DNA from 3 places in the Brevibacillus composti genome. Region 1 is predicted to be linked to each of the others. Evidence: riboswitches for the same ligand, from Rfam matches in the RefSeq annotation. Region 1 holds a riboswitch; each other region holds the start of a gene.

Region 1 (2,269 bases):
CTCGCCCTTTTCATTTGTCGTCGCATTTACGATGCCTCCCGCTGACACCTTGGCTCCAGCCAGCGGCTTCGGCGGCGCCGAGGAATCCGTGACCCGCCCTTTCACGGCGCCTGTCTGCTTGTACTCCCCGAGATTGATCAACAGCTTGACGAAATCGATCGCACCCCCGTCTCCATAGGGGTTTTTCGTCGATCGGTCATCCAGCGATATCGTGAGGCTGCCGTCCTGCAGCAAGGGGAGATATTCATCCGGAATTTGCACGCTGATCAGCTTTCCGATCGGTCCATGCTGATTCAGAGAGTTGATGATCTTTTCCAGAAAAGGCGCACGGACGCCGTTCAGCTCTGCCGTATACTTCACCCGGCCGGGAAATTTCTGCGGCTGGTAGTCGTTGATAAAGAGCTGGAGAATCGCCCCTTTGATTGGCGTGTTCTTCGTGTCGAAAGTGACGGTTACCGGCACGACGGGATTGGCGTTCTTTCTGTACGCATTCGAACGGGTATAGCCATCGGCGATCTTGTCCCTCTCGGCTTCGGACAGCCCCGACGAGAAGGCGGGATAGAGGAAAGAACTGATCACCATCAACTGGTCCGTCCCCCGGGGATCATCCGGCTCTCTCTGGATGACGGGGTAGGGCGCAGCCGTGCTTTTTCCCGAAAACGGATCGTAATTTTCCGGCCATCCTTTGCCAAAATTGTCGATATCCCCGACCCGCACCATCAGGTCCGCCTCGTCCGTATCGTATTTCACCGCATACGGCTTGGACCAGTCGCCATTCAGCGGGTCGTTTGCGCGGTCCACCGGCGTTCCCGCGGCCATCGCCGCATGGCTTGTCCCTTGATTCAAAAAGCCTGTCAGACAGATGATCACGGCCAAGCACAGCATCAGCAGGCGCCAGGTACTCCTTCTCTCCATGGGTCCACCTCTTTCCTCTCGTCACGTTCTGCTTCAGTCTTCGTCCTGAAACAATCTCTCGTTGCTTTTCTATGTTCCCTGTCTATACGAGCGCTCGACTCTCGCTATGGTTCATTCGAACCATTGCTGGCATATTTATCATGATTCCTAATAATGGTACTATTCTACCATGAAGAAAGACCGGTGAGGATAGTCGGTTTTGAAACATCTGTTACGGGAGGGGGGGTGCCGCCAACCGGGCTGGCACAAACTCACACTTGATTTCTATCGGAAAACTCATATACTTGAACCGTAACATAATTTCATAATCAATATCCTCATCTTGCACGATGAGGATAGAGGTCGCGGCTTTTATATGATTCGGGACGAGATTCAGAGAAGATCAATGACTCCACGAGGAGGGAAAAGCCGCCGAAGCCTGCTGTGTGTTCTCTGCCGCACAGGCTGGGGCTGTACCCGAAAGGGACAGAACTGTCACGTTTGCCCGCCTGGCAGACGTGTTGTGCTATCTTCCGTGAAGGCTTGGTGGGGATTGGAGCATACCGCCCTTATGCCGTTTTGGCTATGGTGGTATTTTTTATTTCCAGCCGTCCTTCCCAAAAAAACAGAAAGGTCGTGCATGTGCGTTATGTCTTCTTCGAATCAACTGCAACGCGGATTAAAAGCCCGCCACCTGACGATGATCGCGATCGGCGGATCGATTGGCACCGGGCTTTTTCTCGCCAGCGGCGGCTCGATCCATTCCGCGGGTCCGGGCGGCGCTCTGGCGGCATATATCGCCATCAGCTTGATGGTCTACTTCCTGATGACGAGCCTCGGCGAGATGGCGGCCTTCATGCCTGTCTCCGGTTCCTTCAGCACGTACGCGGCCAAGTTCGTCGACCCGTCTCTCGGCTTCGCGCTGGGCTGGAACTACTGGTACAACTGGGCGATTACGATCGCCGTCGAACTCTCGGCCGGTGCGCTGATCATGAAATACTGGTTTCCGGACACCCCTTCGATGCTCTGGAGCGCTCTGTTTCTCGTCTTGATGTTTGGCCTCAATATGTTATCCGTAAAGGGATATGGCGAGTCGGAATTCTGGTTTTCTCTGATCAAAGTAAGCACCGTCATCATTTTTATCGTCGTGGGCACCCTGATGATCTTTGGCATCATGGGCGGGGAAGCAGTCGGCTTCACCAACTTTACCAAGGGAGAGGCACCGTTTCACGGCGGTTTTATGGCTATCCTCGGCGTCTTCATGATCGCCGGCTTCTCCTTCCAGGGGACCGAGCTGGTCGGGATTGCGGCCGGAGAGAGCGAAGATCCGAAGCGGAATATCCCCAAAGCGGTCAAGCAGATTTTCTGGCGCATC
Region 2 (2,269 bases), 2.1 Mb from region 1:
ACTGATCAGGTTGGAGCGGACCTATTCACCCGATCTGACACTGAACGATTGGTTGCTCAGCCATACCGAACAAGAACCAAAAGCGCCCATCAGGCTATACGTGGAACTGACCGAGGAGGGACTTCGTCAATGCCGAAGCCAGCCATGGCTGGAGCCTTATCTCATCACCAACGATCAAGGCCAGGGTTCTATTGATACAGTCATTGATCGGGCGGAGATCGAATTCGTTTCCCGTTATTTTTTCCAGCTGGGTACCGTAGCGAGAGTAATCGAGCCCGAGGAGATGGTGAGCCGCATACGCTCATGGTCTCAAGAACTTCTCCAGCATTACACGGTGACCGGCCAGACAGACCATGCATGACAGGGGGATGACAAAAATAGCGGGGAAAAGGCAGACTGCCGCCAAAAGCAGTGATAGCGGCAGCGATGAGGCGGGATGGAATACGGGTGCACGGTGTCCCTCTTCAATGAAACAAGACGGAGATCACCAGCCAAGCAGGAACGGCGAGAAGAGCCACAAAAGAGACCCAAGCCAGCCATAGCAGTTTGGGGCCTCGGTAGAGAGAATAAGCGATCAATAGATGAAAAAGATAGAGCAGCAAGGCCCCTTCAAAGCGGGGAGTAGCGTTCAAATACCAGGCGAGCGGAAAGTACAAGCACGCGCTCGCAATCAGGTATCGCCCATTTCCAGACATGATGGCTAAGAAGGCAAAGAGAAGGGAGAAGCCCGTCGACAGTAGGAATACGATGCTGACCATTACAACTGCGTCAAAAACCAGATCAGCGGTCCGAAAAAAGCAAAAACTGCAAACAGTCGCATCATCATGAAATAGTGCCGGGAAGGGTAACGCCGGGCTTGCCACTTGCCCAGTATCTCCCAGGCAGACCGCGGTTTTAACGCGATATACCCCGTGATCACAAACCAAAAGATGTAGAAAAGAATCCCGAAAACAGCTGCCATCTCCACGCCCCCTTTTTCTACATGTACGTCTGAAGTTCCAGCGGGTTTCACACTTTCGACCCACACAGGTTGACAAAATAAACAGACCATTGTAAACTCAAAGCATAATTGAATACGACCTCACTTAACACAGTGAGGTAGAGGTGCGATATTTAACAGTCCTTGGTGGAGTTGGAGAAGACGGTGAAGCCAAGGAGAAGGAAATGTCGCCGAAGCTCGTAATACGATTCTCACGTATTGCTTGCTGGGTCTGCAGTTAAGAGCTGCAGGACTGTCTCAATAAATGACCCGATTTATTGAGTTGTGCTATCTCGACTGGGGATGAGAGAGGTATGTTGGGCAACTATGTATATAGTGCGACCTGAGGCTATCTCAGGTCGTTTTTTATTTGGAAAAAGCCCTGCCAACAATCACACTAGAAAAAGGAGTATTCGAACATGAAAAAACATTCACCATTTCTCGCACTCTGTCTCTCGGCCATTCTTTTCGTCGCAGGATGCGGGACCAGCAACAGCACACCGGCGGCATCTTCGGACGAAGGCGTCTTTCGCGTAGGCATGGAAGCCGGGTATGCGCCTTTTAACTGGACGCAAATGGATGATTCCAACGGTGCGGTGAAAATCGACGGCAACGCCGAATATGCAGGCGGCTACGATGTGGAAATCGCGAAAAAGCTGGCCGACGGTCTCGGCAAAAAACTGGTGATCGTGAAAACGGAGTGGGATGGCCTGGTGCCGGCGCTGACTTCCGGCAAGATCGACGCCATCGTCGCGGGGATGTCCCCAACCGCCGAGCGGAAACAGACGATCGATTTCTCGGACAATTACTATAAATCGAATTTAGTGATGGTTGTGAAAAAAGGCGGCAAATACGAAGGCGCGAAGTCGATCCAGGATTTCAAAGGCGCGAAGGTAACCGCTCAATTGAACACCTTCCACTACTCCGTGATCAACCAGATTGAAGGGGTCGTGCAGGAGCCGGCGATGGACAACTTCCCGGCGATGAGAGTGGCGCTGGAATCCGGCATTATTGACGGCTATGTCTCCGAGCGTCCAGAAGCAGTCAGCGCATCCGCAGCCAATCCGAACTTCGCCATGGTCGAGTTTACAGACGGCTTTACGACTTCGGAAGATGATACCGCCATCGCTGTAGGCCTTCAGAAAGGCAGCGAGCTTACGGCGAAAATCAACGAAATTCTCGCAGGCATTTCCGAAGAAGAGCGTACCAGCATCATGGATGCCGCGATCAAAAATCAACCAGCAGCAAAATAATCATGTTGCGAAACCGGCTGCATCGCCATGCAGTCGG
Region 3 (2,269 bases), 390 kb from region 1:
GCTCCGCCCCGGTGCAGAGCTCCCTCTCCCTTATGTTATATGCTGTGGACGATCGCCTCGGTGCTGGCGTCCAAGCCATAGGCCGTATGCAGGCTGCGAACGGCCAATTCGGTGAGCGCCGCCGGAATCACGCAAGAGACCTTGATGTCCGAGGTGGAGACCATTTTGATCGTAATCTCCTGCTCGGCCAGGACGCGGAACATCTCCGCTGCTACGCCCGGATTGTTCACCATGCCCGCACCGACGATGGAGACCTTCGTCAAGCCTTCTTCATGGTCCACTTTGGCAAAGCCCAGTTCGGATTGATTGGCGGCCAGCGTATCCAGGGCTTTATGCAGGTCGCTGCCTGCCACGGTGAAGGAAATATTGGTGACGTCGGCGTCGTAGGAGCTTTGGATGATAATATCCACATTCACCTGATTGTCCGCCAGCGTGTGAAAGAGGCGGGACAAGGTTCCTACCCGGGCCGGCATGCCCACGACCGTCACCTTCGCCACGTCTTCATCATGGGCGACTCCGCTTACTACTCTTCCTGTTTCCATCTGGGGAACCTCCTCTACATACGTACCTTCTTCTGTGGTAAAGCTGGAGCGGACCACGAGCCGCACCTGATATTTTTTCGCCGCTTCGACCGAGCGGGGGTGCAGGACACCCGCCCCGAGATTGGCGAGCTCAAGCATTTCGTCATAAGAGATGCTGTCCAGCTTCTGTGCAGCGGGAACGACGCGCGGATCGGCTGTGAAGACGCCTGCGACATCCGTAAAAATCTCGCATCTCTCGGCGTTCAGGCCCGCTGCGAGCGCCACTGCGGAGGTGTCGGAACCGCCGCGGCCCAGCGTGGTAATTTCCCCTTCGTCACTGACTCCCTGAAAACCTGCCACGATGACGACGCGTCCCCGGGCTAGTTCGCGCTGGATTCGCTCTGTCTGAATCTCTTTGATCCGGGCTCTGCCGTGAATCGATTCCGTTACGACTCCCGCTTGCCAGCCCGTCAGCGAGATAGCGTCGTAGCCTCTTTGATGCAGCGCCATCGACAGTAGGGCGATGGATACCTGTTCCCCTGTGGCCAGGAGCATATCCATTTCTCGCTCCGACGGATACGGGGAAATTTGCTTTGCCATATCCACCAGCACGTCTGTGGATTTACCCATGGCGGATACGACAATCACCATGTCATGGCCCGCTTCTTTATTTTCAACAATCCGGTCGGCTACTCGAAAAATGCGTTCAACGGTACCAACAGAGGTACCTCCATATTTCTGCACGATCAAACCCATGCGGCTTCTCTCCCTTTTTCCATATATACATCTGCATCGACAGGTCTTTCTCTTCGGTTGCGCATATTCCAATGAAAAAAGGCAGCGACGAGGAATACACCTGCCGCTGCCTACTCATGTATAGACAAGATCGGTTCCTCCTTCCCTGGACTACGCGAGTCATCCATGTGCAGATACACAGAAAAAGACACACCCTGACAATCATGCACGCAGACTCGTGAGATAGCTCTCCATCTGGCAATCGGGCATTGGCCAGATGACAGTCCTGTATTTGTTCAACACAGGCCCAGCACAAAAGAGAGCGGGTCTCTCTTTGTACTTCGGCGAATCCCCCTTTCCACAGCCCTTCAACGATTCCCGATCTCGGGGTGGTACTCATGGTTTTCGCGCCTCTACCTCACTCCATTGGGGAAGTGAGGTTACAGTATTCTGTTTGAAAGGGATTATATCACGCTTGCCACTGTTGTTCAAACAGTATTTTGATCATTCGTTAAAAAGGCTCAGGACTGTGAATTACAGATCCATCTTTCGGAGTTTGGCGATGATCTCCCGGGCCAATTTGTCGCCGATGCCCAACTGCCGGAAATCCTCTACCGTGGCCTCTCTCATCTTTTTGAGCGAGCCAAAATGCTGGAACAGGAGCTTGCGCCGCTTTTCCCCAATTCCCGGAATCTCGTCCAGCTGGGAGGTGAGCAGCGTCTTGGTGCGCGACTGCCTGTGGAACGTGATGGCAAAGCGGTGTACCTCATCCTGCACGCGCTGAAGCAGATAAAACTCGTAGCTGTCCCGCTTTAGTTCGACCGGCTCGGGCGGGTTTCCATAGAGCAGCTGCGCCGTCTTGTGTTTGTCGTCCTTGGCCAGCCCGCAGACGGGAATATACAGGCCCAGCTCATTTTCCAGCACATCCATGGCCGCGCTGATCTGGCCCTTGCCGCCGTCGATGACGATCAGATCGGGCAGCGGCTGGTTTTCCTTGAGCAGGCGGGTGTAGC

What was found. A riboswitch is a leader RNA that binds a small molecule or an ion and turns the genes downstream of it on or off. The one in region 1 is predicted to bind lysine.
Region 2: another riboswitch for lysine. It lies ahead of JD108_RS07755 (transporter substrate-binding domain-containing protein); the one in region 1 lies ahead of JD108_RS17830 (amino acid permease).
Region 3: another riboswitch for lysine. It lies ahead of JD108_RS16015 (aspartate kinase); the one in region 1 lies ahead of JD108_RS17830 (amino acid permease).

What each region holds. Positions count from the first base shown of each region.
Region 1 covers NZ_CP066308.1:3,546,699-3,548,967, forward strand. Annotated here, with positions in the region: gene JD108_RS17825 (cadherin-like beta sandwich domain-containing protein) at 1-915, opposite strand, end outside; lysine riboswitch at 1,244-1,431, shown strand; gene JD108_RS17830 (amino acid permease) at 1,535-2,269, shown strand, end outside.
Region 2 covers NZ_CP066308.1:1,481,883-1,484,151, forward strand. Annotated here, with positions in the region: gene JD108_RS07740 (helix-turn-helix transcriptional regulator) at 1-361, shown strand, start outside; gene JD108_RS07745 (hypothetical protein) at 465-758, opposite strand; gene JD108_RS07750 (hypothetical protein) at 758-961, opposite strand; lysine riboswitch at 1,092-1,278, shown strand; gene JD108_RS07755 (transporter substrate-binding domain-containing protein) at 1,399-2,232, shown strand.
Region 3 covers NZ_CP066308.1:3,160,753-3,163,021, forward strand. Annotated here, with positions in the region: gene JD108_RS16015 (aspartate kinase) at 36-1,277, opposite strand; lysine riboswitch at 1,493-1,680, opposite strand; gene uvrC (excinuclease ABC subunit UvrC) at 1,791-2,269, opposite strand, start outside.